4 regions of the Streptomyces sp. NPDC102514 genome follow, and region 3 is predicted to be linked to each of the others. Evidence: riboswitches for the same ligand, from Rfam matches in the RefSeq annotation. Region 3 holds a riboswitch; each other region holds the start of a gene.
The links. Region 3 has a riboswitch for cobalamin ahead of ACZ60E_RS02175 (CbtB domain-containing protein). Riboswitches for the same ligand answer to the same signal wherever they lie in the genome.
Positions count from the first base shown of each region.

Region 1: linked by a shared signal. The riboswitch ahead of ACZ60E_RS00610 (energy-coupling factor ABC transporter permease) and the one ahead of ACZ60E_RS02175 (CbtB domain-containing protein) in region 3 are both predicted to bind cobalamin.
Region 2: linked by a shared signal. The riboswitch ahead of ACZ60E_RS35035 (ABC transporter substrate-binding protein) and the one ahead of ACZ60E_RS02175 (CbtB domain-containing protein) in region 3 are both predicted to bind cobalamin.
Region 4: linked by a shared signal. The riboswitch ahead of metE (5-methyltetrahydropteroyltriglutamate--homocysteine S-methyltransferase) and the one ahead of ACZ60E_RS02175 (CbtB domain-containing protein) in region 3 are both predicted to bind cobalamin.

Region 1 covers NZ_JBVJLW010000001.1:130,426-137,985, forward strand. Annotated here, with positions in the region: gene ACZ60E_RS00590 (serine/threonine-protein kinase) at 1-589, shown strand, start outside; gene ACZ60E_RS00595 (energy-coupling factor ABC transporter ATP-binding protein) at 596-1,459, opposite strand; gene cbiQ (cobalt ECF transporter T component CbiQ) at 1,456-2,205, opposite strand; gene ACZ60E_RS00605 (energy-coupling factor ABC transporter substrate-binding protein) at 2,212-2,613, opposite strand; gene ACZ60E_RS00610 (energy-coupling factor ABC transporter permease) at 2,610-3,359, opposite strand; cobalamin riboswitch at 3,390-3,571, opposite strand; gene ACZ60E_RS00615 (tetratricopeptide repeat protein) at 3,666-4,394, opposite strand; gene ACZ60E_RS00620 (nuclear transport factor 2 family protein) at 4,627-5,367, shown strand; gene ACZ60E_RS00625 (cellulase family glycosylhydrolase) at 5,528-7,222, shown strand; gene ACZ60E_RS00630 (hypothetical protein) at 7,341-7,560, opposite strand, start outside.
Region 2 covers NZ_JBVJLW010000017.1:5,703-13,262, forward strand. Annotated here, with positions in the region: gene ACZ60E_RS35020 (MHYT domain-containing protein) at 1-355, shown strand, start outside; gene ACZ60E_RS35025 (CoA-binding protein) at 443-850, opposite strand; gene ACZ60E_RS35030 (TIGR03767 family metallophosphoesterase) at 1,124-2,971, opposite strand; cobalamin riboswitch at 3,246-3,432, shown strand; gene ACZ60E_RS35035 (ABC transporter substrate-binding protein) at 3,500-4,531, shown strand; gene ACZ60E_RS35040 (FecCD family ABC transporter permease) at 4,540-5,556, shown strand; gene ACZ60E_RS35045 (ABC transporter ATP-binding protein) at 5,652-6,479, shown strand; gene ACZ60E_RS35050 (hypothetical protein) at 6,526-7,287, shown strand; gene ACZ60E_RS35055 (SixA phosphatase family protein) at 7,284-7,560, shown strand, end outside.
Region 3 covers NZ_JBVJLW010000001.1:470,896-478,455, reverse strand. Annotated here, with positions in the region: gene ACZ60E_RS02210 (SDR family NAD(P)-dependent oxidoreductase) at 1-19, opposite strand, end outside; gene ACZ60E_RS02205 (hypothetical protein) at 301-1,746, shown strand; gene ACZ60E_RS02200 (carboxymuconolactone decarboxylase family protein) at 1,752-2,378, shown strand; gene ACZ60E_RS02195 (CoA transferase subunit A) at 2,392-3,147, shown strand; gene ACZ60E_RS02190 (3-oxoacid CoA-transferase subunit B) at 3,147-3,776, shown strand; gene ACZ60E_RS02185 (histidine phosphatase family protein) at 3,914-4,540, shown strand; gene ACZ60E_RS02180 (CbtA family protein) at 4,555-5,319, opposite strand; gene ACZ60E_RS02175 (CbtB domain-containing protein) at 5,339-5,557, opposite strand; cobalamin riboswitch at 5,594-5,724, opposite strand; gene ACZ60E_RS02170 (enoyl-CoA hydratase/isomerase family protein) at 5,798-6,853, opposite strand; gene ACZ60E_RS02165 (ribosome maturation factor RimM) at 7,056-7,412, opposite strand.
Region 4 covers NZ_JBVJLW010000001.1:299,135-306,694, forward strand. Annotated here, with positions in the region: gene ACZ60E_RS01390 (cupin domain-containing protein) at 1-39, opposite strand, end outside; gene ACZ60E_RS01395 (hypothetical protein) at 178-444, opposite strand; gene ACZ60E_RS01400 (AraC-like ligand-binding domain-containing protein) at 503-1,498, opposite strand; gene metE (5-methyltetrahydropteroyltriglutamate--homocysteine S-methyltransferase) at 1,713-4,031, opposite strand; cobalamin riboswitch at 4,197-4,414, opposite strand; gene ACZ60E_RS01410 (SDR family NAD(P)-dependent oxidoreductase) at 4,445-5,224, opposite strand; gene ACZ60E_RS01415 (maleylpyruvate isomerase N-terminal domain-containing protein) at 5,384-6,037, opposite strand; gene helR (RNA polymerase recycling motor ATPase HelR) at 6,136-7,560, opposite strand, start outside.

The DNA of each region.
Region 1 (7,560 bases), 340 kb from region 3:
GGGCTCGGGATCGTCGGCCTCGGGCGATTCCACGAGCGGAGCGACGGCGAACCCGTCGGCCGACTCCTCGTCGAAGGACAGGACCGGTACGGCCGACAAGAGCCCCACGCCCCGGCGCACGGAACAGAAGACGCCCACCGACCTGCTGACGCCGGACGGCATCCGTACCGCGTTCGAGGCACTGGAGAAGGAGACGGGCCGCGACCGGTACGGCACCCTGACGGTCTATCCCGACTACGTCTCCGCGCAGGTGATGGTCGAGGGCAGCCGGACCAGTTACGAGCAGTACACCTACTACGTGGGCCGGGGCGTCCAGGAGAGCCCGATCAAGGCGCAGCTGGCCGGTGGGGCCCAGCCGATGACCCTGGACGGCCTCGACTGGGACAGGCTCCCCGCCCTGCTCGCCGAGGCGGAGAAGAAGCTGAACGTCGACGACGCGACGACCCGCTACCTCGTGGTCAAGTCACCGAACAATGTGTTCGACCGGGACGCGGAGATGTTCGTCTACCTCGCCGACGAGCTCAACAGGAGCGGCTATCTGCAGGCCGACGCCCGCGGCAGGGTGACCAGGGTGACACCCGCCGACTGACGGCGCTCAGTTCTCGGCCGGCACCGGGGGAGCGGAGTGCCGCGAGGTCAGCGCGGCCAGCTCCTCCGCGGTGCGCGGGCCGGTGGACGGCGAGGTCGACAGGCCCTGCGTACGCAGCAGTTCGGCCACCGCGATCCCCCAGGGCAGCCGTAGTCCCGCCTGCTCCAGGAGATCCGTACGGGCCAGGGTCGCGTCCGCGGGACCGGTGACCGCTCCGGACGGGGTGAGGAGTGCCGCGTCGTCGGCCCAGCGCAGGGCGAGGTCCACGTCGTGCGTCGCCATCACCACGGTGGTGCCGCTCGCCCGCAGCCCGTCGAGGGTCGCGATCAGCCGCTCCTGGCCGTCCGGGTCCAGCCCGGCCGTCGGTTCGTCGAGGATCAGGACGCGCGGCCGCATCGCCACGGCACCCGCGATCGCCGTCCGCTTGCGCTGACCGTAGGAGAGCAGATGGGTCGGGCGCTCGGCCAGGGCCGAGATGTCCAGCGCGGCGAGCGCCTCGTCCACCCGGGCCCGTACCTCGGTGTCGGACAGGCCGAGGTTCAGCGGTCCGAACGACACGTCCTGGAAGACGGACGCGGCGAACAACTGGTCGTCCGGGTCCTGGACCACCAGCTGGACGGTCGTGCGCAGCAGGGTCAGGCCCTTGCGGTCGTACCGGACCGGCCTGTCCTCCACGGTCAACTGACCGCTGTGCGGGCGCAGTCCGCCGCTGAGCAGCCGCATCAGGGTGGTCTTGCCACTGCCGTTGCGGCCGAGCAGGGCGAGCGCCCGCCCGGCGCGCACCTCGAAGTCGAGGCCGCTGAGCACGGTGGGGCCGTCCTCGTACGCGTAGGACGCGTCCCGCAGGGCGACCAGCACGGGCTCGCTCATCGCAGCGGCCTTTCCAGTACGAAGGTGAGTGCGGCCACCGCCGCGAGCAGCGCGACACTGGCGAGGGTGAAGCGCGCGGAGATCCGGGCCTCCGGGACCAGGACGCGCAGGGTGCCGTCGTAGCCGCGGCCCGCGAGTCCGGCCTGCAGCCGGGTCGCCCGGTCGAAGGCCCGCACGAAGGCCGTGGCACCGAGCCCGGCCAGCGAACGCCAGGTGGCGGCCCGCGTGGTGTGCCCGAGCCGGGCGGCCTGCGCCTCCCTGATCCGGCGCACCGAGTCGAGGAGCAGGAAGCTCATCCGGTACGTCACCAGGGCCACGTCGACGACCGGCGCGGGCACCCCGGCGTTGACCAGCCGTGGCAGCAGGTCGGACAGGGGAGTGGTGAACGCGAACAGGAGCACGCCGAGGGAGGCGGCCGAGGTACGCAGCAGGAGTTCCCCGGCGCGTACCGGACCACCCTCCGCCAGGGTCACGAACCCGTCCGGGCCGCCGACCTGGAGCAGCAGGGGCAGCGCACCGGTCACGCAGAAGCCCAGCGGCACCCGGTAGGCGCGCCAGAGCCGCCGGGCGGGTACCGAGGCCGGGCCCAGCAGCACGGTGAGGGCGGTCACCAGGACCAGGGCGGCGCCCGGCCAGGGCGGGAGGGAGATCGCGAGGACGGTCAGGCCGAGACCGAGCACGGCCTTGTCCACGGGATGGCGGCGGCGCCAGCGACTGCTGTGCGCCGCCGCGTCGATCGGCAGCACGAAGGTTCAGGCCCGTTCGTTCGGTCGGCTCGGTCCGGCCGCGGACGCACCGGCATCGCCGGGCGCCTTGTCCGTCGGTCCCTGGTCGTCCTCCCGCTGTGCCAGGACCCGCAGTTCGCCCTGGCGCCTGCCCCGGCGCAGGCCGAAGTAGTAGGCGAGGACGCCCGCGCCGAGGGCGGCCTGGAGGGCGAACAGCGCCGACTCGATCTCACCGGAGGGCGGCTCGTACAGGGGGGAGAACCACGGCTCGTAGTCCGGCTCGATCTCGGTGATCGCGGTCTCCGCCTCCGCGTCGGCGCCCGTGAACGGCTCCTTCTTGTGGTCGCCCATGCCGAAGACCAGCGGCAGGACGGCGAGCGCGGCCACCACGAACAGCAGCAGGGCGTTGATCTTCGCGTTACGGCTCATCGGGCCACCGTCCCGGTCGTCTCGGGCGTCTCGTCGGTCTCGGGAGTCTCGTTCGGGCCGGACTTCCCGGTCCGGGTCCGCCTGCCGGTCAGGAACACACCGAGCCGGGTCAGTTCACCCCTGCTCGACTGCACCAGCAGCCGCATCACGAGCACGGTGAGCAGGCCCTCGCTGACCGCGAGCGGGATCTGGGTGACGGCGAAGATCGAGCCGAACTTGCCGAGCGCGCCCAGGAATCCACTGCTCGGGTCGGGGAACGCGAGCGCCAGCTGCACGCTGGTGACGCAGTAGGTGGACAGGTCGGCGACGAACGCGGCGAAGAACACCGCGACCATCAGCGGCGCGTCGAACCGCCGGAACAGCCGGTAGACCGCGTAGCCGGCCCACGGGCCGACGATCGCCATCGAGAAGACGTTGGCGCCCAGCGTGGTCAGTCCGCCGTGCGCGAGCAGCAGCGCCTGGAAGAGCAGGGTGATGGTGCCCAGGACCGCCATGATCGGTGGCCGGAACAGGATGGCGCCGAGGCCGGTGCCGGTGGGATGTGAACAACTGCCGGTCACCGACGGCAGTTTCAGTGCGGAGAGAACGAAGGTGAAGGCCCCCGACGCGCCGATGAGGAGCGTGCTCTCGGGATGTTCTCTGACCTCACGGGTGAGCGACCGGACTCCGTGGACGACGAACGGCGCCGACGCGACGCCCCAGGCGACCGCGTGCGCCGGAGGAAGGAAACCCTCGGCTATGTGCATGGCTCAGCAGACCCTCTCCAGCACCTCGTGGATGGTTGACGTGCCTTGGCCGGTCTCCTGGCTTACGGGTAACACCACCCGTGCTCCGCCTTCCCGGGTCCGAGGACCCAGTGGCTGCCCGTGAGGGCCGGAGCCGGACTTCCCGATCACAGTGGCGAGGGCCGCACCGGCATCACACCGATTTCCCGAGCACCAAGGCGTCGTGACAGTAGTGCGCGTACAGGGGTGGTGACAAGCGGCCCTCGGGGGGCGTGAGAGTGGTCACGCGGCGCGCGCCGGTCCTCCCGGTGGGAACGGAGCGCCTGTTCAGCCGCCCTGCACATGGGTCAGGAGTTCCCGCAGCTGCCCGGTCGCGGGGTGGCCGGGGCCGAGCTCGCTGTCGGCCAGGGCTCGCGTGAACAGCTCGGCACTGCGCGCGGGGTTTCCCACCGTGTGGTGGACATGGGCGAGTTCGCAGCGGGAGAGCAGGGTGTCGGGGTGGTCGGCGCCCAGGACGCGTTCACGGTCGGCGAGCGTGCGCTCATGGAGCGGGACGGCGAGCACGGGGTTCCCCGTCAGCACGTGGGCGCGGGCGAGATTGTCCCGGCACTGCAGGGTGAGCAGGTCGGTGGGTCCCAGGACGCGTTCGCGGGCCGCCAGCGCGCTCTCGTAGAGCGGGACGGCACGGTCCGGGGCGCCCTCCGCCTCGTACGCGCCCGCGAGGTTGTTCCGGCAGGTCAGCGTGTGGGGATCGGCGGCGCCCAGGACGCGCTCGCTGTCGGCCAGGTTCCGCTCGGACAGTGAAACGGCCTGCTTGAGGTGTCCTGCCTGCAGACAGGCGCCCGCGAGGTTGTTGCGGGAGCGCAGGGTGTCCGGATGGTCGGGCCCGAGGTCCTGTTCGTGCTCGGCCACCTGACGCTCGATGAGGGCCACCAGGTCGTCCCCGGCCGGGTCAGGGGTGTCCGCGGACCGTCCGCTGTCCGGCCGGGGCATCGGGAGTCCGGCGAAGGACCGTTCCTCCGAGGCCTGTCGCAGTTCCTCGCGCAGCGACCTCATGGTCCCGGCGCACCCCGTGCACGACTGTCCCGCCATCCTTGACGCCCCCTCTTCCGCCACCTGTTCCCAGCGTACGTACGGCAGGTGTCCCGCGGGCTCCCGGAACAGGCCACACCGCTGCCGGGTGCCGCCTTCTGCGGCGCCGGTCCACAGGAGATGCTGCGGGGGTGTCGATTCGGCTCACCCCGGTTCGTCGGGGAGGTACAGGGTCTCAGGAACACCGGGAGGAACCATGAAGTACATGCTGCTGGTCTGCGGCGACGACACCGCCGACGCCTCGGGGATGGCCCCCGTCGAACCATGGGTGGAGGAGCTGAGCGTGCGCCGCGGTGTACGGCTGCACGGCCACCGGCTGCGGCCCCCGGCCGACGCGGTGACCGTGCGCGTCCGCGAGGGCGAAGTGCTGCGCACCGACGGTCCGTTCGCGGAGACGAAGGAGTACGTCGCCGGGTACGACATCCTTGAGTGCGACAGCCTGGAGGAGGCAGTGGAGGCCGCCTCGAAGCACCCGGTGGCGGCCCTCGGGGCCATGGAGGTGCGCGCGTTCTGGGACGACGAGGACGCCGAGGGGGAGATCCGCCGGCTCGACGCGGAACTGACGGCCGCCGGGCGGGAGCGGGACTTCGACCGGGCGATGGCCTGTTACGCACCGGACGTGGAGGTGTTCCACCCGGTGAGCGGTCTGGAGCAGCGCGGGGTCGAGGCGCTCCGCAAGGCCGAGGAGGTGTGGTTCTCGACGCTGTCCGGGCCGGTCGAGCGCGAGGTGCTCGCATTTCGCGTGCGGGTCGACGAGAGCATCGCCTTCAGCCACGCGCTCGTACGGATGCGCGCCACGCTGGCCGGCGGCCACGCGCTGGACACCACGGCACGGGTGACCACCGGCTACCGGCTGACGGGCGACCGCTGGCTGATCGTCCATCAGCACACGTCCGTGCCCTTCGACGCCGGGGTTCCCGCAGCCGCCGGGTCCTGACACGTCCTGGAGGGGGCCTCCCCGCAGGCCCCCTCCGGCACATCCGTTACGCGGCCGAGCATGCGCCAAGTCTTGACGTGCCCCTGGCAAGGTGACTCTATGGGAGCGCTCCCACTTTCCCGCAACCCAAGTTTCTTGGCGCTCACTCCCTGGAGTCGCAGTGAGAAGAACAAGAAGCACGACACGGAAGAACCTCGTCAGCGCGTTCCTCGCCGGGCTGGCCGCCCTGCTCGGGCTCGTCGTTCTCGGCGCGCTCGTACCGACCGCCGCACACGCGCAATTGCCCGGTGACCCGCCCGGCGCGTCTCCGGGCGCCCTCGCGACCGGCCTCCATATCGACGACGGCCGCCTGCTCGAAGGCAACGGCAACGATTTCGTCATGCGCGGCGTCAACCACGCCCACACCTGGTACCCGGGCGAGACGCAGTCACTGGCCGACATCAAGGCCCTCGGAGCCAACTCCGTCCGCGTCGTCCTCTCCGACGGCCACCGCTGGAGCAAGAACAGCCCCGAGGACGTGGCCGCCGTCATCGCCCAGTGCAAGGCCAACCGGCTGATCTGCGTACTGGAGGTGCACGACACCACCGGCTACGGCGAGGACACCGCGGCCGGCACGCTCGACCACGCGGCCGACTACTGGATCGGCCTCAAGAGCGTGCTCACCGGCCAGGAGAACTACGTCATCGTCAACATCGGCAACGAGCCCTGGGGCAACACCAACCCCGCGGGCTGGACCGATCCCACGGTCGCGGCCGTCAAGAAGCTGCGGGCCGCCGGGTTCGAGCACACCATCATGGTGGACGCACCCAACTGGGGCCAGGACTGGCAAGGAGTCATGCGGGCCAACGCCCAGGCCGTCTACGACGCCGACACCACCGGCAACCTGATCTTCTCGATCCACATGTACAGCGTCTTCGACACCGCGGCGGAGATCACCGACTACCTGAACGCGTTCGTCACCGCCAAACTCCCCATCCTCATCGGCGAGTTCGGCGGTCCGGCCGACCAGTACGGCGACCCGGACGAGGACACCATGATGGCCACGGCGCAGCAGTTGCGCCTCGGTTACCTCGCCTGGTCCTGGAGCGGCAACACCGATCCGATCCTGGACCTCACCATCGGCTTCGACCCCACACAGCTCAGCTCCTGGGGGCAGCGCATCTTCAACGGCGCCAACGGCATCGCCCAGACCTCGAAGGAGGCCACGATCTACGGCGGCGGCACCCCGGGTGACACCCAGGCCCCGACCGCTCCCGGCACCCCGCGCGCCTCTGCCGTGGCGGCCACCTCGGTGACCCTCACCTGGACCGCCGCCACCGACAATGTGGGTGTCGCCGCCTACGACGTCGTGCGGGTCGGTGGCAGCGGCGAGACCACGGTCGCCGCGGCCACCACCAACACCGCCACGGTGAGCGGGCTCACCGCCAACACGGCGTACACCTTCGCCGTCTACGCACGTGACGCGGCCGGGAACCGCTCGGTCCGCTCGGCCACGGTGAGTGTCACCACCGCCGACGGTGGCAGCACGCCCGGCGCGAGCTGCTCCGTCGGCTACCGCGTCAGCAACGAGTGGCCGGGCGGCTTCCAGGGCGAGATCACCATCCGCAACACGGGCACCGCCGCGATCAGTGGCTGGAAGCTGGTCTTCGCCTTCGCCAACGGCCAGACGGTCTCCAACATGTGGGGTGGCACCCCGACCCAGAGCGGCGCGACGGTGAGTGTCGCCAACGCCTCGTACACCGCCACCATCCCCGCGAGCGGTTCGGTCGCCGTCGGCTTCACCGCCAACAAGGGGGCCACGAACACCGCCCCGACCGCGTTCACCCTCAACGGCAGCACCTGCGCCACCGCCTGACCGCCCGTCAACGACCGCTCGTCAACGACCTTCGGGCGACGACCGGCGGCCGTCGAGCGGCAGCCACTGGCCGGCGGGGTCACCGCGCCCCGTCGGCCGGGCGGGCACCGAGTAGTGGTCAGGCAGAGACTTCCGGGGCGGCTGCCTGCTCCGTGGCGGTCTCGGCGGACGCACCCTTGGACGTCGTGTAGAAGACGGACGACCCCTGCTTGCTGCGCTGGACCTGGCCCTTGGCGACGAGCCCTTCCACCGTGGTGCGGACGACCTTGGGCTTGATCTCACGCTCGGGATGGGCCTCCGCCAGCGCCGTGGCGACCTCGGCGGACGAGCGCGGCTCG
Region 2 (7,560 bases), on a different contig from region 3:
GGCGAGCCTGGTCATGGGGGTCGCCGTGACCGGGATGCACTACACGGGGATGGCGGCCGTCAGTGTGCATCTGCACGGCGCGGCCGGCGCACCCGATTCGGGCGACTCCGCCCACTCGCTGCTGCTGCCGATGCTCATCGGGCCGGTCCTGTTCCTGGCGCTCGCGGGAGTCGTCGTGATGTTCGACCCGATGCTCGTCCTCGGCGACGGCGACTGGAACCGGACCGCGTCCCGCCGCCGGACGCCCGCTCCGCGCACGGAACCCCCCGCCTGGTCGGGCTCGGCGTTCGAGGCTCAGCCGAGGAGCGACCGGCGCGCGTACGGATCCGGGGGGCGCGGGCGCCGTGACGGGTGAGCGGGGTGGGTGTCCCGGCGGTCCGGGTTCGGTTTCGCCGGTTCGTCCCCGCGCGTTCGGCTCCGCCGCCTGCTCAGTCCCGCCGGGTCAGCCCAGGCGGGGGATCTCGATCGCCGGGCAGCGGTCCATGACCATGTCGAGGCCGGCGTCGCGGGTGCGCTCGTACGCGGCCTCGTCGATCACGCCGAGCTGGAACCAGACGGCCTTGGCGCCGATGGCGACGGCCTCGTCGGCGACCGGGCCGGCCAGGTCGCTGTTGACGAACACGTCCACCACGTCGACCTCGAAGGGGATGTCCGCGAGGGAGGCGTAGCCCTTCTCTCCGTGGACCGTCTCGGCCTTCGGGTGGACGGGGATCACGCGCTTGCCGTAGCGCTTCAGCACGTCCGCGACGCCGTACGCGGCGCGTCGCTCGTTCGACGACAGGCCTACGACGGCCCAGGTGTCGCCGGTCTCGGTGAGGATCTTGCGGATCGTTGCCGGGTCGCCGTGCACGGGTCGCCTCCTGGGGGTGGGGGGTGTGGCTGTCTGGGGCGGACAACGTCCGGGGTGGGCCCGGGATTCCCCGCGGAGGGGGTGGGGCTGCGGGTTCATGGCGGGTGCGGCCCGGTGGGGGCCGTTCGCGCAGTTCCCCGCGCCCCTTAAAAGCGGGCGGTTCGCCGTGCCCCGGGAGAGACGGCAGCCCCCGCGAGCCCGAAGCTGAAAGCCGGCAGTCGTCGCGAGCTCGAAGTTGAAAGCCGGCAGGCCCCGCGAGCCCGAAGCTGAAAGCTACAGGTCGGTGGTCAGTAGTAGTTCCACGTTTTGGTCCTGGGGTGTGCCCGCCCATGTGGTCTCTGTCAGGTTCGGGGCGTTGTAGGCCAGTTCGCGGTACAGGGACGCCAGGCCCACCGCTGACAGGTCGGTGAAGTCGGGGGCCGTGCGGTGCGGGGCCGCGGATTCGACGAGTGTGGTGAACAGCGACAGCGTGCCGTCCCCGTTGTCGGTCAGTTCGATCAGCCGGGCGTGGTGCGGATAGTCCAGGTGGGAGGCCGTGTTGACCTCCCAGAAGGAGCGGGCCGGGGTCGGGTGGGGATGCGCCGTGATCCGGTTGACGTGGCTGTGGCCGTTGATCCACGCCACCACGTTCGGGAATCTGCCGAGCAGCGCCAGGACCTCCGCGCCGTCGTGCCGCGGTTCCTCCGAGCGGGCCGCGTCGGGGCGGCGGGTCATGCTCGGGCTGTGGTGATGGCTGAAAACCAGCACCTGGGCGTCGTCGGCCCGCGAGTTGCGTACGAGGCGGCCGTCGGCGGCGTACGACCGGGAACTGTGCGCGGCGAGCGTCCGCTCCAGCCAGCGCAGTTGACCGGTGCCCAGCGAGCCCTCGTAGTGGCCGCTGCGGTACGTCGTGTCGATGCTGACGCCGATGACGTTCTCGGCGATCCGGAAGGAGTAGTACATCCGGTCGCCGTCCAGGCTGTCCTGGGTGTAGCCGTGGCCGACCGGTCCCGCCCCTGCCCGCCCGGGGTCGAGGTGTGCGGCCAGATACTCGTGCGGGGTGCACAGCCGGCGCCGCTCGTCGGCCGTCACGGTCCGCGCCGAGCGGGTGTGCCGTCGCAGGATCGCTTCGAGCACCTCGCTCTTGGGGTCGTCGCCGGTCCGCAGGGCCTTCGCGTAGGCGGCCGTGTCCGTGTCCGGGACCGACATCAGCTTGCGGGAGCCCGTCGCGAAGTCGCCGAGCGCGGGTGACAGGCAGCCGCCGGGCAGATCGTCGTGGTTGCCCACCGTCGAGTACCAGGGGATGCCGAGCCCCGGGCTGGTCACCGGCCGCCGCGCGGCCGTGAGGAAACCGGGGACGGCGGGCAGCCCGCGCCGCTTGTCCAGGTCGCGCAGGCCCGGGTCGTCCGGGTGCCAGTAGAGGGGGAGCCCCGAGTCCTGGACGCCTTCGTACGCCGACGGGTCGCCGGAGTCGGGAGTGATCCGGCCGCCGCTCATCAGCGTGAGGAACCAGTCGAGTTCGAGCGCGGAGTTGTTGTCGATGTTGTCGCCGGTCGTCATCACGAAGGCGGGCGGCAGACCGGTGTGCGGGCCCTCGGCGAGCGCGTTCACCTGCTCCACGAGCGCGACGGCCCCCGCCACGGTCAGCGCCTCCTGAGGACGCCAGGCCGCGGCCCCGCCCGAGCGCAGGAACTCCGTGCGCAGCGGGTTCTGCACATCGGTCAGGTGCAGGTCGGTGAACTGGACGAAGCACGCGAGCGGGGTCCGCCGGTCCGGGCGGCCGGTGGCGGCGGGGGCGAGTTCCTCCCGTACGACCAGGGGCCGGCCCGGGCCCGTGACCAGTCGGCGGTAGCTGCCGGAGTGCGGGCTTCCGCTCAGCCGGGCGGTCATGTCCAGGGTGGTGGCCGCGTACGGCGCCGGCCGCCGGGTGGCACGGGCCGGCCGCGGGGCCACCTGTTCGGCCGCGGGTGCCGCGGAGGGGCCGGGGCGCTGCGGCGGGACGAGGGTCGCCGCTCCCGCTGCCGCCGTCGCCCCCGCCGCCATCGCGAGGGTGCCGGAGACGAGCAGGAAGCGACGGCGGTCGATGGCCGCCGCGGCTTCCCCATCGGCCGGGCCCCTCCCGGACGGATCCCTTCCGGCCATGTCCCTTCCGGCGGGTCCGGTGATTCCGGCGGTTCCGGCGGTTCCGGTCATGGGCTGGTCCTGCGGCATGGGTCGGTCCTCCGGTGCCTCCGAGCGGCGCGCTGAACGGAACCACTCATTCAGGCCGCGGGGGCACGGGCGTGGCGCCGCCGTGAACACCGCCGGAACAGGAGAAACGTACGAAACGGGCGGCGGAGACCGGCATTCCCGTCGAGCCCTCGCCGAGCCGCGACCGAGCCCCCACCGCACTGCCGCACGGCCGTGAAAGCCGCCGTGATAGCTTGCGAAAGCCAGTCGAACCCATGTACGTGGGTCAGGGAATCCGGTGGAAATCCGGAGCTGACGCGCAGCGGTGAGGGTGACGGGCGGGGCATCGGCCACTGGACCGGATCGACGGTCCGGGAAGGCGCCTCGTCCGGGTGAACCCGAGTCCGAAGACCTGCTGGCGGCCTCCGCGGTCCCGAGACGGCGGGGGAGCACCGTACGACCGGGCTCCGCGTTCGAGCCCTCGACGTCTGAGGAACTTCCGTGCCCATCGCACGCCCCACCCGCCCTGCCGCCCTGCTCGTTTCCGGGGTCGTTCTGCTGACCGCGTGCGGTGGTGCCGACTCGTCCGGCTCAGCCGGCAAGGACTCCGCGGCAGCCGTCACCCTGGAGAACTGCGGCCACACCGTCCGCGTGGAGTCCCCGCCGCGCAAGGCCGTCTCCCTCAACCAGGGCACCACCGAGATCATGTTCTCGCTGGGCCTCGCCGACCGGATGGCCGGCAGCGCCACCTGGACCGACCCGGTGATGAAGGGCCTGGAGAAGGCCGACGCGCAGGTGAAGCGGATCGCCGACAACAACCCGTCGTTCGAACGGGTCCTGGACGCCGACCCCGACTTCGTCGCCGCCTCGTTCGTGTCCACGCTCGGCAAGGGAGGCGTCGCCACCCGCGAGCAGTTCGAGAAGCTCGGCGTACCCGCGTACGTCTCGCCCTCCGACTGCGCGGGCAAGGACAACACCGGGGACGGCGACGGCGCCCGCAAGAAGCCCCTCGGCATCGACGCCATCTACGGGGAGATACGCGACCTGGCCGAGGTGTTCGGTGTGGAGGAGCGGGGCGACAAGCTGGTCGCCGAGCTCCGGCAGCGCATGCAGAAGGCCACCGCCGGCATCGACGCCTCGGACGTCTCCCTCCTGTACTGGTTCGCCAACTCCGAGTCGCCCTACATGGCCGGCTGCTGCGGCGCCCCCGGCATCATCACCCGGGCGTTCGACGCGAAGAACGTCTTCGACGACACCCACGAGGAATGGCCCCAGATCAACTGGGAGACGGTCGCCGACCGCGACCCCGACGTCCTCGTCATCGGCGATCTGACCCGCAAGTCGCAGACCGCCGAGTCCGCGAAGAAGAAGATCGAGTTCCTGGAGTCCGACCCGGTCACCAAGAACATGACCGCCGTGAAGAAGAAGCGGTACGTCCTGCTCAGCGGGCAGGCCATGAACCCGACCATCCGTACCGTCGAGGGCGTCGAACAAGTGGCCACCGCCCTGCGGGAGTTCGGGCTCACGGGGTGACTCGCCGGATGGCACGGCCGCGCGTGGGACTGCTCTGCGCGGCCGGCGTGGCACTGCTCGTCGCCTCCGTCGCCGTCGCGATCACCATCGGCCCGGCGGACATCCGCGTCGCCGACGTCTGGTCCGTGGTCGCCTCCCATCTGGGCTGGGGGAGTACGGAGCTGAGCCCCATCCGGGACGGCATCGTCTGGCAGCTGCGGCTGCCGCGCACCCTGCTGGCCGCCGTCTGCGGGGCCGGACTCGCCGTGTGCGGCGCGGTCATGCAGTCCCTGCTGCGCAACCCGCTCGCCGACCCGTTCGTCCTCGGGGTGTCCTCCGGAGCCTCGACCGGCGCGGTCGTCGTGGTCGTCCTCGGCGCGGGCGGCGGCCTGGTGTCGGTCTCGGCGGGCGCGTTCCTCGGCGCGCTGCTGTCGTTCGGACTCGTGCTGCTGCTCAGCCACACGCTCGGCGGGACGACGGACCGCGTGGTGCTGAGCGGTGTCGCCGCGATGCAGCTCTTCTCGGCGCTCACCTCCTTCGTGGTGATGACCGCCGCCGACGCCGAGACCACCCGAGGGGTGCTGTTCTGGCTGCTCGGCTCGCTGGGCGGGGTCGGCTGGACGGACGTCTGGGTCTGCCTCGCGGTCCTGGTGGTCGCGCTGGCGGTCTGTCTGGCGTACGCGCGCACGCTGGACGCGTTCGCCTTCGGCCAGGACGCCGCCGCGACCCTCGGGGTGTCCGTGGCCCGCACCCGGCTGGTGCTGCTGTGCGTGACGGCGCTCCTGACGGCCGCGCTCGTCAGCTCGGCCGGCGCCATCGGCTTCGTCGGACTCGTCCTGCCGCACGCGGCCCGCGCGGTGGTGGGTTCCGGCCACGCCCGGCTGCTGCCGGTCGCCGCCCTCGCCGGCGCGGTGTTCCTGGTGTGGGTGGACACCCTGGCCCGTACCGTCCTCGACCCCCAGGAGGTGCCCGTGGGTGTGGTCACCTCACTCATCGGCGTACCGGTGTTCGTGCTGGTGCTGTACCGGACGCGGAGGACACGATGACGACCGAGCACGCCGGGACCACTGAAGGTGCCGGGACCACCGAGGGCGCCGGGATCGCCGCCGGGCGCGCGGAAGGCGTCGAGAAGGGTACGGCCGTGCGGGATGCCGGCCTCCGGGCCGGCCGCGTCACCCGGACCGCCGACGGACGCGTCATCCTGGACGGCGTCAGTATCAGCCCCGCCCCCGGCACCACCGTCGGCCTCCTCGGGCCCAACGGTTCCGGCAAGTCCACCCTCCTGCGGCTGCTCTCCGGCGTCCTCGCCCCGGCCTCGGGCGTGGTCACCCTCGACGGCAGCCCCCTCGGCGAACTGGGCCGCCGCGACATCGCCCGCCGTATCGCGGTGGTCGAGCAACAGGCCGACACACAGGTCGAGTTGAGCGTCCTGGACGTCGTACGCCTCGGCCGCACCCCGCACCGCCGCGCCTGGACACCCCCGTCGCAGGCCGACGAGGAGGCCGTACGCGACGCCCTGGCCCGCACCGGCCTCGCCGACCGCGCCCACCAGTCCTGGCACACCCTCTCCGGCGGTGAACGCCAACGCGTGCAGATCGCCCGCGCCCTCGCCCAGGAACCCCGTGAACTCCTCCTGGACGAACCCACCAACCACCTCGACATCCAGCACCAGCTCGACCTGCTGAACCTCGTCACCTCGCTGCCGGTCACCAGCGTCGTCGCCCTGCACGACCTCAACCTCGCGGCGATGTACTGCGACCGGCTCGTCGTCCTGCGCGAGGGCCGCGTGGTGGCCACCGGGACACCGGGCGACGTACTCACCGAGGACCTCATCGCCGAGGTCTACGGCGTACGGACCGCCGTCACCCGCGACGACTCCGACGGTCCCGACGGCCGGCCGCACGTGCGTTTCCTGGGCACCGTGAGCCGTCCCGCGCCCCAGGAACTCGCGAACGCGTGTCCGGAATGATGTCGGCATCCCTGCGCGCGGCCCCTCGCACGCCTACGCTCAGCCCGTGCTGCGTATCACCGACGCCCGAACAGGCGACCCCGTCACCGCCACCCCGGCCCGCCGGGGCCTGACCCGCGTCGAGGCGCGGGTGGAGCGCCCCGACGCCACCGGCCTGCGCGTGCTCCTGACCGCCGACGTCCTCGTACGGGCCCTGGAGATCGGCGGGACCCCCGTGTGGACCGTGCTGACCGGCACGGAGGACCGCGCGGAACTGCGGGCCCGGGCCAGGGCGCTGGGCATCCGGCCGTTCGAGGACGAACGGGACAGCGGCCTCGGCCTCGGCGAGGCCCAGGTGCTGAGCGTGCGCGCCCGGACCGACGGGCCGCCCGGCAGCGCGAGCACTGCCGACGAGGCGGCGGGCGTGCTGCGCGTCGAGGTCGCCCCGGCCGACATCGGGAGCGCGGTGGCACAGGACGACGAGAGCGCGTCCGCCCTGCGCCTCGCCCTGCTCGCCCGCCCCCGGGACGAGGAGCTACGGCTCGACGCGGCCGATCTCACGGACGCCGAGGACCAGTTGAAGCACTGGCGGGGCGCCGTCGCCGGCTGGGCCACCCGGCCCTCGGGCCCCATCCCCGACCCCGTACGGGACCAGCTGCGCGCCGCCTGGGAGGACGACCTCGACGTACCCGCCGTCCTGGGCGTGCTGCGGAAGGTGGAGACGTCGGGGACCGTTCCGGACGGGGCCCGCTTCGAGACGTACGCCTACGCGGACCGGCTGCTCGGCCTCGAACTGACCCGGGACATCGGCCGCGGGGCTCCGGCGTGATCGCGCGCGCCGGAGCGGGCCCGCTGCGCCGTCTCGTCGTGCTGCGGCACGCCAAGTCCGCCTGGCCGGACGGCGTCCCCGACCACGAGCGGCCCCTCGCGTCGCGCGGGCGCCGCGACGCCCCGGCCGCCGGGCGGATCCTCGCCGACGCCGACTGCCTGCCGGATCTCGCGCTCTGCTCCACCGCCGTACGCGCCCGGGAGACCTGGGACCTGGCCGCCGCCGAGTGGGGTACGCCGCCTCCCGTGCGCCATGACGCGCGGCTGTACGGGG
Region 3 (7,560 bases):
AGGGCACGTCCTGGGTCACGGAGGTCTCCCTTGGTCAGAGCCCGGTCCGGGCGCGAGGTGGAACGCCGACCCGGGCGTGACGCCGCCCGAGCGTGATGCCGCTGGAGCGGCCAACTGTCGGCAGTTTCACTTAGTGTCGACAGAAAGTAAACACCGATGCGAGATATGCACCTCAAGACACGCAATGAATTCATTAGTGTCGACAGCGAGCCGTGAGCGATGCTTGAATGGCGCTCAGCCGAACCATCGCTCGTACGTCGCCGGACCAGTTCTCGTACGTTTCCGTTTCCGGAGGGATCCATGGACAAGCCGGCCGTCTTCACCGCCGAGGAGATCACCCGCTTCCGCGCGGAGCTGGCCGCCAGACGCTCGCCGGGCGCGTACGAACCGGGCCGCTGGTCGGTGAGCCCGCTCACCCGCCGCCCGGACGTACGCGGGCCGATGCCCGGGTCGGTGCGGCTGCGCGACGCCACCCTGCGATCGGTGGAGACCCTGCCCGGTGTCGTCGCCTCCACCGGGGCGAAGGAGGCGTATCTGCGCCGGCTCGCCGGTGCCGGGGTCCGCGAGGTGGTCACGGCCGGGCTCACCGGGCGCGACGACAAGGCCTTGCGCGCGGAGGTCGAGGTCATCAAGGGCGAGAACCCGGACTGCCGGGCGGTGCTGCCCCTGCTGCGCACCACCGAGGACATCGACCGCGCCGCCGACGCGGGCTACGACGCCGTACAGATCTGGGTCCAGGGCCTCGGCGAGGCGTCGCTCCTCTACAACCCGGCCGTCTACCAGCAGGCTTGGCGGGGCGAGGACTGGCGCGGGCCCGCAACGCCCGCCGGGCGCGACGACGTTCTCGCCCGTGCGCTGCCCCTGATCCGGCACGCCCGCTCGCGCGGGCTCGACGCCGTCGTCCCGATGCTGATGGTCTCCTTCCTCACCGACGACATCCTCGACGAGTCGGTCACCGCGCTGACGGCCGCGGGCGCCACCGAACTCACCCTCTTCGACGGCCCCGGCGCCATGAGCCCCGAGGCGTACGCCCACCTGGTCACCCGTACCAGGGAACTCGCCCCCGGAGTCGAGGTCGGCCTGCATCCGCACAACACGTTCGGGCTGGCCGTCGCCTGCGCCGTCGCCGCCGTCCGGGCGGGCGCCGATGTCGTCGAACTGTCGGTCAACGGCTACTGCGGCGGCCCCGGCAACGCCGACCTGGCCGCCACCGCGCTGGCCTTCGAGGCCCTGTACGGGGTGCACACCGGGATCAGGACCGAACGTCTCACCGAACTGGCACGCGCCGGAGAGGAGTTGACGGGGTATCACCTGGCCTGGAACCACCCGGTGACCGGCACGAGCGCCTTCTCCTGGGGCGGGATGGACCTCATCACCCAGGAGACCGCGGTCGATCCCCTGCTGCACAACTGCCTGGAACCGGCTCTCGTCGGCAACGCGCGCAAGGTCCCCTTCACTCCCGACAGCGGCCCCTACACACTCGCCGACAAGCTGACCGCGCTGGGTGTCGACACCACGGTCGCCCAGGTCGACGAGATCCTGCGCAGGGCCCGCGACCTCATGGCACGGGAAGCCCGGCTGCTCACCGACACGGACCTGGCGGCCCTCGCGCGCGAGGTGACCGGGGCGCCTGAGTCGGCCAACGAGCCCGAGTCGGCCGAGGCTGCCGAAGAGCCCGAATCGACCAAGGCGACCAAGGTGCCAGAGGTGACCGAGGTTGCAGAGCCCCCGGCTCGTACGGAGTGATGACGATGCCCTCGAACCCACCCGGCCCCCGCAGCCGCCTCCCCCTCCTGCATCCCGACAGCCTCTCCCCCGCCCAACGGCTCCTGTACGAGGAGATCACCGGCGGCCCCCGCTCCGACGGTCCTCAGCTGTTCGCTCTCACGGACACCGAGGGACGCCTCAACGGCCCCTTCAACGCGATGCTGTTGAGCCCACGACTGGGCCGCGACCTCCAGGGGCTGGGCGCGGCGATCCGCTATCGGACGGACCTGTCGCCGCGGGTGCGCGAAACAGCCATCCTCGTCGTGGCCGCGGTCTGGGACAGCGACTTCGAGCGGTACGCCCATGAGCCACTGGCCAGGGCCGCCGGGCTCACCGAGGCGGAGGTGCGCGCCCTGCGCGAAGGAGCCGATCCGGGCTTCACCGACCCGCTCGAACGCGCCGCGTGGTCAGCGGTACGCGCCCTCGCCACCCCCTCGGACCCGCTCGACGACGACTGGTACGCGGCTGCCCGCGCCGCCCTGGGCGAGGCCGCGCTCTTCGAACTCTCCACGCTGGTCGGCTACTACGCCACGCTCGCCCTCCAACTGCGCCTGTTCCGCGTACCCGGTCCCCGTGAAGGAGCCCGGCCGGTGAAAAAGTCCCGTCCATGAAGGAGTCCCGTTCGTGAACAAGGTGCGCCCGACCGCCGCCGAGGCGGTCCATGACATCGCCGACGGCTCGTCGCTGGCCGTCGGCGGGTTCGGGCTGAGCGGTGTGCCGAACGTCGTGATCGACGCGCTGCACGCCCGCGGCAGCACCGGCCTGTCCGTCGTGTCCAACAACTGCGGTGTCGACGGCGCGGGCCTCGGCATCCTGCTCGCCTCCGGCCGGATCACGCGGGTGACCGGCTCGTACGTGGGCGAGAACAAGGAGTTCGCCCGGCAGTACCTCTCCGGCGAGCTGGAGGTCGAGCTGGTCCCCCAGGGCACGCTCGCGGAACGGCTGCGGGCCGGGGGTGCGGGCATCCCGGCGTTCTACACCCCGGCGGGTGTCGGCACCCAGGTCGCCGACGGCGGGCTGCCGTGGCGGTACGCGACCGACGGTTCGGTGGCCGTCGCCTCCCCGGCGAAGGAGACCCGGACCTTCGCCGGCCGGGCGCACGTCCTGGAACACGGCATCACCACCGACTTCGCCCTCGTACGGGCCTGGCGCGGGGACGCCCACGGCAACCTGGTCTTCCGCAGGGCCGCCGCCAACTTCAACCCCCTGGCCGCCATGGCCGGCCGCGTCACGATCGCGGAGGTGGAGGAACTGGTCGAGCCGGGAGACCTCGCTCCCGACGAGGTGCACCTGCCCGGCGTGTTCGTCCAGCGGGTCGTGCCCCTGACCCCGGATCAGGCCACCGCCAAAAGGATCGAGAAGAGGACGGTACGCGCCTGATGGCCTGGACCCGTGCACAGATGGCGGCCCGCGCCGCCAGGGAGCTGACCGACGGCTCGTACGTCAATCTGGGCATAGGGCTGCCCACGACGATCCCGGACCACCTGTCCCCTGACGTACAGGTGACCCTGCACTCGGAGAACGGCATCCTCGGCACAGGCCCGTACCCCACCGAGCGGGAGGTGGACCCGGACCTGATCAATGCGGGCAAGGAGACGGTGACCGTCCTGCCCGGGGCCTCCTTCTTCGACTCCGCGCTGTCCTTCGGCATGATCCGGGGCGGTCATGTCGACACGGCCGTTCTGGGCGCCCTGCAGGTGTCCGCCGCGGGAGACCTGGCCAACTGGAGCGTCCCGGGAAAGATGATCAAAGGGATGGGGGGTGCCATGGACCTGGTCCACGGTGCCCGGCGGGTGATCGTGCTGATGGAGCACACCGCCAAGGACGGGACGCCGAAGCTCGTCGACACCTGCACGCTACCGCTCACCGGCCGCGCCTGCGTCCATCGCGTCATCACCGATCTGGGCGTCTTCGACATCACGGCGGACGGGCTGACGGTCGTGGAAAGGGCCCCCGGCGTGACGGCCGGAGAGATCGCGGCGCGTACGGGGACGCCGGTGCGGGGCTGACCGCACGCACCGATCTGATGCATCGATGCGATGCGTCGATCGCATGCAGCCCCGGCGGTAGCATCCGCCAGCATGGACATGCTCAGCAAAGTGACACTGGAAGCACACGAAACACGGGAAGCGCGGGAAGCGGGCGCATGACCCACCGCATCACGTTCGTCTCGCCCGCGATGAGTTCGGCACTGCGTCAGGCGCGCTTCGACGACGGGGGTTCGCTCGACGCCGGCGGGGAGGCGCAGGCCCGTGCCGCGGCCGGATCCCTGCCGTCGGCGGCGCGCGTCGTGGCTTCTCCCTCGGCGCGTTGCCGGGAGACGGTCGCCGCGCTCGGACTGGACGCGGTGGAGACGGCGGAGTTGGCAGGACTGGACGCGGGGCGCTGGCGCGGCCGTACGCTCGCCGAGGTCGCCGCGGCCGAACCGGAGGCCGTGGCCCGATGGCTCGCCGAGCCGGCCTCCGCACCGCACGACGGGGAGTCCGTGGCCGACTTCTGCGCCCGGGTGGCGCGCTGGCTGGAGTCCTCCGCCGAAACGGACACGGACACGGGTACGGGTACGGGTACGGCCACGGACGGCCGTACCCTCGCCGTCGTCGAACCGGATGTCGTACGGGCCGCGGTGGCGCACGTGCTGGGAGCGCCTGCCGCGGCCTTCTGGCGGATCGACGTGCCGCCGCTGACGTCCACCACGGTCAGTGGACGCGGCGGCCGGTGGAACCTGCGGCTCGGGCAGCCGCTGGACGCCGCCGGAGCGGGCGCGGACCGGTGAGTCCGCGCGGCCGGTCAGTGCGGGGCGGGTGCCGCCGTACTCGTCCGGGCCGTGGCGGGTTTCGGGTGGAGCAGCCGTTCGGCCAGTTCACCGAAGACGAGCCCGAAGCCTGACCAGAGCGTGATCTGCAGGGCGAGGGCGGAGAGCCTGAACCGCCAGAGCAGGGCGGCCGGGAAGTCGCCGGGGACCTCGTTGACGGTGGGCAGGAACGCGTACGCCAGTCCGATCAGGACGATGAAGCCGAGAACGGCGGCGACGGTGGCGTACCAGGTGCCCAGTTTCGGGGCGAGCCGCTTGCCGACGATCACGGCGGCGACCGCGAGGAGCACGCTCAGCACCATCATGAGGAGGTAGAGGGTGGTCCGTTTGCCGATGGTGTCGCCGTTGCCGACCGCGGGCGGGTTGGCCGGGTACTTCAGGAACGGTACGACGTAGACGGCGAGCAGTGCGGCGCCCGAGAGCAGCAGCGCCGTCGCGCGGGCGCCGAAACGGCCGACGCGACCGAGGGCGAAGCAGTAGGCGAGGGCGGTGATGCCGCCGAAGGCCACTCCGTAGATCAGTACGCCGGTGGCGAGGCCGGCGGTGGACTGCAGGCTGCGGGAGACGAGTTCGACCTCGTGCCCGTGCTCGTGCGCGGCTGCGTGGGACTCCTCGAAACCGATGGCGCTGTCGACGTTCGGTTCGCCGAGGAAGTAGGCGACGATCAGGGCGAGCACGCCGGCGGCCAGGCCGGCGAGCATGCCCCGCACGAGCAGGTTTCTTACCGTTGCGGAGTTCATGGGTGTGCGGGGCCCCTCGTCAGTGGCAGGGGAAGCCGAGCAGGTGACGTGCGTCGTGCACCCATTCATGGACGTTCTCGCCGGAGACGAGGGAGGTGGCGCCCTGTTCGGCACCGACGAAGTACAGCAGGACCAGCATCAGGACGCCGATGAAGACCGCCCAGGGAGCGATGTCCTTCAGCGGCAGTTTGGCGGGCACGACGGGGGTGGTGCTCGGCGGGGCGACATGCTGCGCCATGACGGGGCCTCCTCTGGGAACTCGCGTCCCATCTCGGTGGTGCACAGGACGACGGCCCCGGGTCTGACTCACGGTGCGCTCCCCTCGGGGGAGTCACACCGTTCACAGTGGCGCGACCGTGCCGGTTTCCCACCGGCTTCCGTGTCGCCGTCGTCGGTATCGAAGTGACGCTACCGCTCGACGGGTTCATGCCCAAGACCAGGAGCCGACAAGAACCTGCTCACACCGAACACTTACCTCTCAGCTGCCCGGCTCCCACTCCGGTCCGTGCTCCCCCAGCGGCTCGAAGAAGCGTTCCACGTCGGTGTCGGTGACCTCGGCGAGGGTGGGCGGTGACCAGCGTGGGTTGCGGTCCTTGTCGATGACCTGGGCGCGGATGCCCTCGACCAGGTCGGGCGTGGTCAGGGCGGCGCAGGAGACGCGGTACTCCTGCGCCAGCACCCGCTCCAGCGAATCGAGCCGCCCGGCGCGGCGCACAGCCGCCAGGGTGACCTTCAGCGCGGTGGGCGACTTGGCGAGCAGGGTCTCCGCGGTCTCCTTCGCCGCCGGATCGCCGTGGTCGAGCAGCTGCCCGACGATCTCCTCAACCGTGTCGGCGGCGAAGCAGGAGTCGGTCCACTCCCGCTGCCCGGCCAACTCCCCTTCCGGCGCGGGCCGCACGTGCCGGTCCAGCGCTTCCCGTACGGGCAGCTCGGCGAGGTCGTCGATGAAGTGCTGGAGCGAGTCGGACGGTACGTAGTGGTCGGCGAGCCCGCACAGCAGGGCGTCCCCGGCGCCGATCGCCGCGCCCGTCAGGGCGAGCCGGGTGCCCAGTTCGCCCGGGGCGCGGGAGAGCAGGTAGGTGCCGCCGACGTCGGGCACGAAGCCGATGCCGGTCTCGGGCATGGCGATCCTCGACCGTTCGGTGACGATCCGGACGCTGCCGTGCGCGGAGATGCCGACGCCCCCGCCCATGACGATGCCGTCCATGACGGCGACGTACGGCTTGGGCCAGCGGGCGATACGGGCGTTGAGGCGGTACTCGTCACGCCAGAACGCGGCCGCGGCGGCGCCGTTGCCGTCGCGGGCGTCGTCGTGGACGGCACGGATGTCGCCGCCCGCGCACAGGCCGCGCTCCCCCGCTCCGGTGATGACGACCGTCTCGACGGCGGGGTCGTGCTCCCACGCGGTCAGCGCCTCGTCGACGCGCCGCACCATGGCGTGGTCGAGGGCGTTGATGGCTCTCGGGCGGTTGAGGGTGAGGTGGGCGGCCCGGCCGGCCGTGTGCAGCAGGACGGACTCTTCGTTGCCGGTCATCCGATTACCTCCGTCGGACCGCGGGCCACGATGACACGCATGAGTTCGTTGGTTCCTTTCGGGACGCGATGGTGCGATGGACGCTCACGTCACGAGTGATCTTCTCAATGACGCGTCCGGCCGGGCGGTCCGGGGCAGCGCGACGGCCCCGGGACTCGTGGAGGAGTCCCGGGGCCGTCGGGTGATGCGGTACGGGTCCGACTCAGATGTGCGGGCCGCCCGTGCCGTAGTACGTGCCCAGCTCGTCGCGGTAGCCCTGGTCGCCCAGGTGCTTGTCGCGGTCGAACTCCGGGGCGTCCTTGATCTGCTGCTTGGTGCGGTCGACGACGATCTTCTGCTCGCCCTGGTCGATGCTGACGACCGTGCTGGCGGGGAGCAGGACCTCCTTGCCGAAGATCCACACACCGGTGTCCACCACCAGGTAAGCGTCACCGACGTCGTCGGAGTGCTTGTCGACCTTGCCGATACTGCCGTCCGTGGCCTCGACCTTGTAACCCGTGAGGTCGACGCCTGCCAGACGACCCGCGGTCGACTTGTAACCCCATACATTTTCAGTCACGCGAAAACAACTCCTCCGGTAAACAGAGGACAGTGGGGTTCCCCACCGGCCCTCTCTTTTTCCGTACGTCGTGCACGGCGATTTTCGTAACCACCGTCTTGGCGGCGGGTGCCCCTCGTCCGGGGCTTCACTCACTCAATTCGGGCCG
Region 4 (7,560 bases), 170 kb from region 3:
GACCGCGCCGACCACCGCGGTGCGGAACGAGGTGCGCATGGGCAGGGCCTCCAGGTTCGTGGGCTGTCGTGACGACGTGCCGCAGCGAACATAGAGGCGAGTGCCGCCCGTTGGTGCGAGAACCCGCGAATTCGAGCCGCACGTAAGGCAGTTGGCGGTGGCCGGCCGCCCGTCCGCTCAGTCCAGGACGCGCAGACGCCAGGCGCCCACGTCGTCGCAGGCCCAGGCCTTGGCCCAGCCCAGGGAGACATAGAGCTTCCCCCAGGCCTGGCATTCCGAGAGCGTCTCGTAGTAGCCGATCGTGTGCCAGACGGCGGCGGCCGAGGCCTCGGCGGTCGGCCTGACCCGCTCGACCACCCCGGACGTCGCCGCGGTGGCGACACCCGCTCCCGCGAGGCTGATTCCGATGGTCACCGCGACAGCGGCGATGAATTTCCTGAGCACGTCTACCTCCAGTCGTGACCCTTGCTCAGAAGGGTGCGCGCCACGACCGGACCTGTCGTTACGTGTGAGCGCACAGGTCTTTCGTCTCCGTGCACTGCCTGCGGAACTCGCGCGGGGACAGGCCGTAGGAGCCGCGGAACACCTGACTGAAGTGCGCGGGACTGGCGAACCCCCACCTGGCGGCGATCGCGCCGATCGGCCGGGTGGCCAGCCGGGCGTCGGCGAGATCGCGGCGGCACTGCTCCAGGCGACGCTCACGCACCCAGCCGGCGACGGTGTGCCCCTCGTCGTGGAACAGCTTGTGCAGATAGCGCAAGGAGATGTGGTGCGCCGCGGCGATCGCGTCCGGAGTCAGGTGTGCGTCGCCCAGGTTCTCCCGGACGAAGGCATGGATCCGGGCCATGAGCGCCCGCCGTGCGGTGTGCGGCGGCACCGAGCTGCGGGCATCCAGCGCGTTGGCCAGCGCGGCCGTCAGCACATCGAGGGTGAGGGTGGACAGCCTGGCGGTGTCGGCGGGACTGAGTTCCCTCATGCGCCGCGCCAGTTGCATCAGGAAGTGCGAGGACAGCGCGCCGACACCCGTCCCGCCCGGGATGCGCACCGCGCTCAGCCGCCGCACGTCCCGGTGGGGCAGTGGAAGCAGTGAACGGGGGAAGCGCAGGAGCAGCAGTTGCTGACTTCCCGGCACCTCCGGCGTGAACCCGGCGAGGTAGGGGCGGGAGGGGTCGAACAGCATCAGGTCCCCGACCCCGAAATCCGTGCACCGGCCGTCCTGGGTGATCCTGCCGCCACCGCGCACGATGCAGCCCAGCTTGAACACCTCGGGATCCGCCTGGCGAATGAGCTTGGGCGTACGGTGCACCGAGTGCGCCAGCGTGGTCATCAACGTCGCCTGCACCGGCCCGAGTTGGCTGATGCCGACCTGCGCCCGGAACGCGCCCGCCACCCGCCGCTCGCAGTGTGCTTCATAGGGCACCCAGAGCTTCGAACTCACCTCACGCCAGAAACCGAACCGCTCCTCCCGCGGTACCTCCGCGGTACTGACCACGTCCATGACTCACCCCCCCCGTGAGGTCCGCGCCTCGTCACCGGCGCGGACTGCTGTCCGGTGACCGTGCCGCCCCGCCCCCCGGCGGGGCGAGCACCGGCACGTTCAGGTGTAGCAGCTCCAGGATCGTGCGAGTCGGACATTTTGGCGACAGCCGAATAGCCCTGGTACGGGCCGGGAGCCCGGGGCCCGCGCCCCCGCTCCCGGCCCGCCGCGCGGATCAGGACGTGGACAGTTCCGTGCGGATCGTGCGGGCCGCGGCGACCAGGTTCTCCAGGGACGTGCGCGTCTCGGGCCAGGCCCGGGTCTTCAGACCGCAGTCGGGGTTGACCCAGAGGCGCTCGGCGGGGATGGCCTCAAGTCCCTTGCGCAGCAGGGCGGCGGCCTCGTCCGTACTCGGCACCCGGGGCGAGTGGATGTCGTACACACCGGGCCCCGCCTCACGCGGATAACCGTGTCCGGCCAGCTCGCGGGCGACCTGCATGTGCGAGCGTGCCGCCTCCAGGCTGATGACGTCGGCGTCGAGGTCGTCGATGGCCTGCACGATGTCACCGAACTCGGCGTAGCACATGTGCGTGTGGATCTGGGTGTCCGGGCGTACGCCGCCGGTGCTGAGGCGGAACGCCTCGGTGGCCCACGCCAGATACGCCGGACGGTCGGCGGCCCGCAGCGGCAGCGTCTCGCGCAGGGCGGGTTCGTCGACCTGGATGACCGAAGTCCCGGCCGCCTCAAGGTCGTTCACCTCGTCGCGCAGGGCGAGGGCGACCTGGCGGGCGGTGTCGCCGAGCGGCTGGTCGTCGCGGACGAAGGACCAGGCGAGCATGGTGACGGGCCCGGTCAGCATGCCCTTGACCGGCTTGGCGGTGAGCGACTGGGCGTACGTCGTCCAGCGCACCGTCATGGGTTCCGGGCGGGAGATGTCCCCGGCGAGGATCGGCGGGCGGACGTACCGCGTGCCGTAGGACTGGACCCAGCCGTGCTGGGTGGCGAGGTATCCGGTGAGCTGTTCGGCGAAGTACTGGACCATGTCGTTGCGTTCGGGTTCGCCGTGCACGAGCACATCGAGGCCGGTCTTCTCCTGGAACGAGATCACCTCGCCGATCTCGGCCCGGATGCGCTCCTCGTACCCGGCGCTGTCGATCCGCCCGGCGCGCAGGTCGGCCCGTGCCGTGCGCAGTTCCGTGGTCTGGGGGAACGAGCCGATGGTGGTGGTCGGCAGCAGCGGCAGGCCGAGGTGGGCGCGCTGGGCCGCGGCCCGCTCGGCGTACGGCAGGGAGCGGCGGGCGTCGGCGTCCGTGACGGCGGCGGCCTGGGCCCGTACGGTGGGGTCGCGGGTGATCGCGGACCCGGCGCGGGAGGCCAGGTCGGCCCGGTTGGCGGCGAGTTCGGCGGCGATAGCGCCGGTGCCGCCCGCGAGGCCCTTGGCGAGAGTGACGATCTCCGCGGTCTTCTGCCGGGCGAAGGCGAGCCAGCGGCGGATCTGCGGCTCGATGTCGCGTTCCGCGGAGGCGTCGAGGGGGACGTGGAGGAGGGAGCAGGAGGCGGCCACGTCGACCCGGTCGGCCAGCCCGAGCAGGGTGCCGAGCGTGCCGAGGGACTTTTCCAGGTCGTTGACCCAGATGTTGCGGCCGTTGACCACTCCGGCGATCAGACGCTTGCCGGGCAGTCCGCCCACGGCGGCGAGCGCGTCCAGGTTGGCGGCGGCCGACTCGGTGAAGTCCAGCGCGAGACCTTCCACCGGGGCCTTGGCCAGCACCGGCAGGGCGTCGCCGAGCCGGGCGAAGTAGGACGCGACCAGCAGCTTCGGGCGGTCGGCCAGGGCGCCGAGGTCACGGTAGACGCGGGTGGCCGTGTTCAGCTCGGCGGGTGTGCGGTCCTGCACCAGGGCGGGCTCGTCGAGCTGGACCCACTCCGCCCCCGCGGCGCGAAGATCGGCGACGATCTCGGCGTACACGGGCAGCAGCCGGTCGATGAGGGTGAGCGGGTCGAAGTCGCCGGCGACACCCGGGGCGGGCTTGGCGAGCAGGAGGTAGGTGACGGGTCCGACGAGGACGGGTCGTGCGGTGAGCCCGAGCGCCAGGGCTTCCTTCAGCTCCGCGACCTGCTTGCTCGAGTCGGCCGTGAAGACGGTGTCCGGACCCAACTCGGGCACCAGATAGTGGTAGTTCGTGTCGAACCACTTCGTCATCTCCAGCGGCGCCACGTCCTGGGTGCCGCGCGCCATGGCGAAGTAGCCGTCGAGCGCGTCGGCCTCGACGGCGGCGCGGTGGCGTGCGGGGATCGCGCCGACCATGACACCGGCGTCCAGGACGTGGTCGTAGTACGAGAAGTCGCCGGTGGGAACCTCGTGGATGCCGGCCTCGGCCAGCTGCCGCCAGTTGGCCCGGCGCAGCTCGGCGGCGGTGGCCCGGAGGGCGTCGGCGTCGACCCGGCCCTTCCAGTAGCCCTCGACGGCCTTCTTCAGTTCCCGGTTCTGTCCCTGGCGGGGGTAGCCGTACACGGTGGCCCGTGCCGCCGCGGCTGCGGACTGCGCTGTCACGGAAATCTCCTTCGCGAGATATCTCCCTGGGATCCCGGGACGGGACGCGAGCGCGAAGGGGTGACGGACCGGGCGGAAACCGAACCGCGCGCAGAGCGCGGTCGTCCGCCGGATCAAGTACGCCGACCCGCCCACGAGGTCACCGGGATCTCCGCGCACGAATGGTTCGCGCACGGGCAGTTGGCAGGTCTTCGGACTCGCGGGCACGTCCTCCCTGCGGAGGACACCTACTGGCCGTCGCTTCCCAGACCCGGCCGGGCCCAGTGCGTGTGACGGCGGTCGTTCCCACTCACCGCTGCGGGGCAGTCCCGGATTCCCACCGGGTTCCCTCTTGCGACGCACCCGTCTGGCGGACGGGGCGAACCAGCTGCACCGGCCACCCTACGGGGCACACCCCGGTCGTGGAAAACTTTTCAGTGCACGGAGAAGCCGCCGTCGACGAAGACCGACTGCCCGGTGACATACGAGGAGGCGGCGCTCGCCAGGAAGACCGCCGCGCCCGCGAAGTCCTCCGCGAGGCCGTTGCGTCCGACCATCGTGCGCGCCGCCAGGGCCGCCACCTTCTCCGGGTCGGACGACAGCCGCCTGTTCAGCGGTGTCATCACGAAGCCCGGCACCAGCGTGTTGACGGTGACCCCGTACGGCGACCAGGCCTCCGCCTGTGAGCGGGCCAGTGACTCCAGCGCCCCCTTGGAGACGCCGTAGGCACCGCTCTGGACGAAGGCGCGGTGGGCCTGCTGCGAGGTGATGTGGATGATCCGCCCGAAGCCCCGCTCGGCCATGGCCGGGCCGAAACGCCGGCCCAGCAGGAAGGGCGCGTCCAGGTTCAGGGCCATGGTGGTGTCCCACACCTCGTCGCTGAGCTCGCTCATCGGCGGCCGGAGGTTGACGCCGGCGCAGTTGACGAGGATGTCGGGTTCACCGAAGGCCTCGACCGCCTGCTCGGCTGCCTCGCGCACGCCTTCACGCGTACCGAGATCCGCGCCGACCCAGGCCGCACGGCAGCCGAGCGCATGCAACTCCTCGACCGTCGCCCGCAGTTCCGCTTCCTTGCGTGCCACGACGACGACGCTCGCCCCGGCGCGGGCCAGCGCCTCCGCCATGCCCCGCCCGATGCCGGAGCTGCCGCCGGTCACCAGGGCGACCCGGCCGTCCAGGGAGAACAGTTCTGAGAGGTAGTGCTGCGAGTCCATGGCGGCACCCTAGAAGGGCAGCGCCGGGAGCGCACCGGCGGGGGTGCGATGCGGCCGTACGGTAACGGTCCAGGTCAGGCGCTTGCCCCCAGGCCGGGAGCCTGGCACGGCGGGGCTGCCGATCGGCCGGCCTATCTCGTACCCGCCCCGGGTGCCGGCTCAGCCCAGTACGAGCGGCAGCCGCCCGGCGAGGGTGCCAAGGGCGGTCTTCTCCGCATCGGTCGGCGTCCGCCGTCCGGTGCCGATCAGCAGCGCGGCCTTGTCGGAGAACGAGGCCGGGAACGGGGTCCCGGCGATCTGCTCCAGCGACGCGCGGGCCGCCGCCAGGGTCGCGGCGGGCGGCTGGGTGGTCGAGGTCAGCCGGGAGATCAGGTCGAGGTGGTGCAGGGTCGCTTCGAGGACGTACACGGACAGGTAGTCGCCGACGGTCAGCACCTCGTCGCGGGTGCCGACGCGGGCCGTGGGATCGGCGAGTCCGGCGGCGCGGCCCGCGGCGGAACCGACGTCGTCGAAGTGGAACTTCAGCAGCTCCGGCTCCCCGTACGCGGCGGCCAGCCGGGGGATCAGCGCGTCCAGCGGATCCTCGCCGGCCGGGGTTCCGCCGAGCTGCCAGTAGGTGACCGCGTCCACGGTCGGTCCGGTGTCGGCGGGGGTGACCAGGGTGATCAGGATGTCCTGGGCGTCGATGACCAGGTGGCACACCAGATCCCGCACGAGCCACCCCGTACAGCCCGACGGCTGCTCGAAGTCCTCGTCCGGGACTTCGGCGACCGCCGTGCGCAACGCGGTCCAGGCGAGCGAGAAGAGCTTCACCGCGGCACGGTAATGCCGGACCACGGCGGCGGACAAGCGCATACGGGCGGCGGGGCCCTTGTGGTCACCGCCCGGCGACCACAAGAACCCCACCGGCCTCAGCCGCTGGTGAGGACGACCAGTTGCCGGGTCGCGCGGGTCATCGCGACATAGCGGTCGACCGCCCCCGCGACACCCGTCCCGTACGTATGCGGGTCGACGAGGACGACCAGGTCGAACTCCAGCCCCTTCGACAGCTCCGGGGTCAGCGACCGGACGCGAGGCGTGGCCCGGAACGTCGGATCGCCGATGACGCACGCGATCCCGTCCGTGTGCGCGGCGAGCCAGGTGTCCAGGACCGCGTCCCGGTCCGCGACCGATCCGTGGACCACGGGGATGCCGTTGCTGCGGATGGAGGTCGGCACGTTGGCGTCCGGGAGCGCGGCCCGGATGACCGGCTCGGCCTCCGCCATGACCTCCTCCGGAGTCCGGTAGTTGATGCTCAGCGAGGCCACCTCGATCCGGTCGAGACCGACCCGCTCCAGCCGCTCCCGCCACGACTCGGTGAACCCCTGCCTGGCCTGCGCGCGGTCCCCGACGATGGTGAAACTCCGCGACGGGCAGCGCAGGAGCAGCATCTGCCACTGCGCGTCGGTCAGCTCCTGGGCCTCGTCCACGACGACGTGCGCGAACGGACCGGCGAGCAGATCCGGTTCGGCGGTGGCCAGTTCGGACTCGTCGACCATGCTGACCTTGGCGTCCTCGCCGCGCAACATCGTCACCAGGCCCTCGCCGTCGTCACCGTCGGCGCCCGAGTCGGCCGCGGCCTCTATCAGGTTGTCGACGACCTGGGCCATGCGCTCGCGCTGGGCGGCGAGGGTGGCCTCCTGCCGGCGCCTGCGCCGCGCCGACTCCGGATCGCCGAGCCGCTGCCGCGCCGCGTCCAGGATCGGCAGATCGGACACCGTCCACGCCTGCGGCTCCGCGCGCTGCAGCCTGCGTACGTCGTCGGGGCCGAGCCAGGGAGCACACATCCGCAGATAGGCGGGCACCGACCACAGGTCCCCGACGATGTCGGCCGCTTCGAGCAGCGGCCACGCGCGGTCGAGGGCCCCGGTCAGCTCCTCGTCGTGCAGCAGAGCCCGGCGGAACAGGTCGGGCGGTACGTCGTCGTCGTGCTTGTCCAGCAGGATCGTCAGCAGGGCCTCCCAGATCTGCTCACGCGCCTCGTTGTGCGGGACGCCGGGGCCCGGCGTCCCGAACGCCTCGGTCCAGTCGTCGGCGCTCAGCCGGACGTCGGACCAGGGGGTCGAGACCGTCATCCCCTTCGCGGGCGGCTCCTCGTAGAACCTGACGGCCGTCTCGACCGCCCCGACCATGTGCGCGGACGACTTGAGTGAGGCCACCTCCGCATCGGTCTCGTCCGGCGCTCCGGCTCCCTCGGCGACGAGGTCCCGCAGCGTGCAGGTCTGCACACCCTCCTCCCCGAGGCTGGGGAGGACGTCGGCCACGTACGCCAGATAGGGCTGGTGCGGGCCGACGAA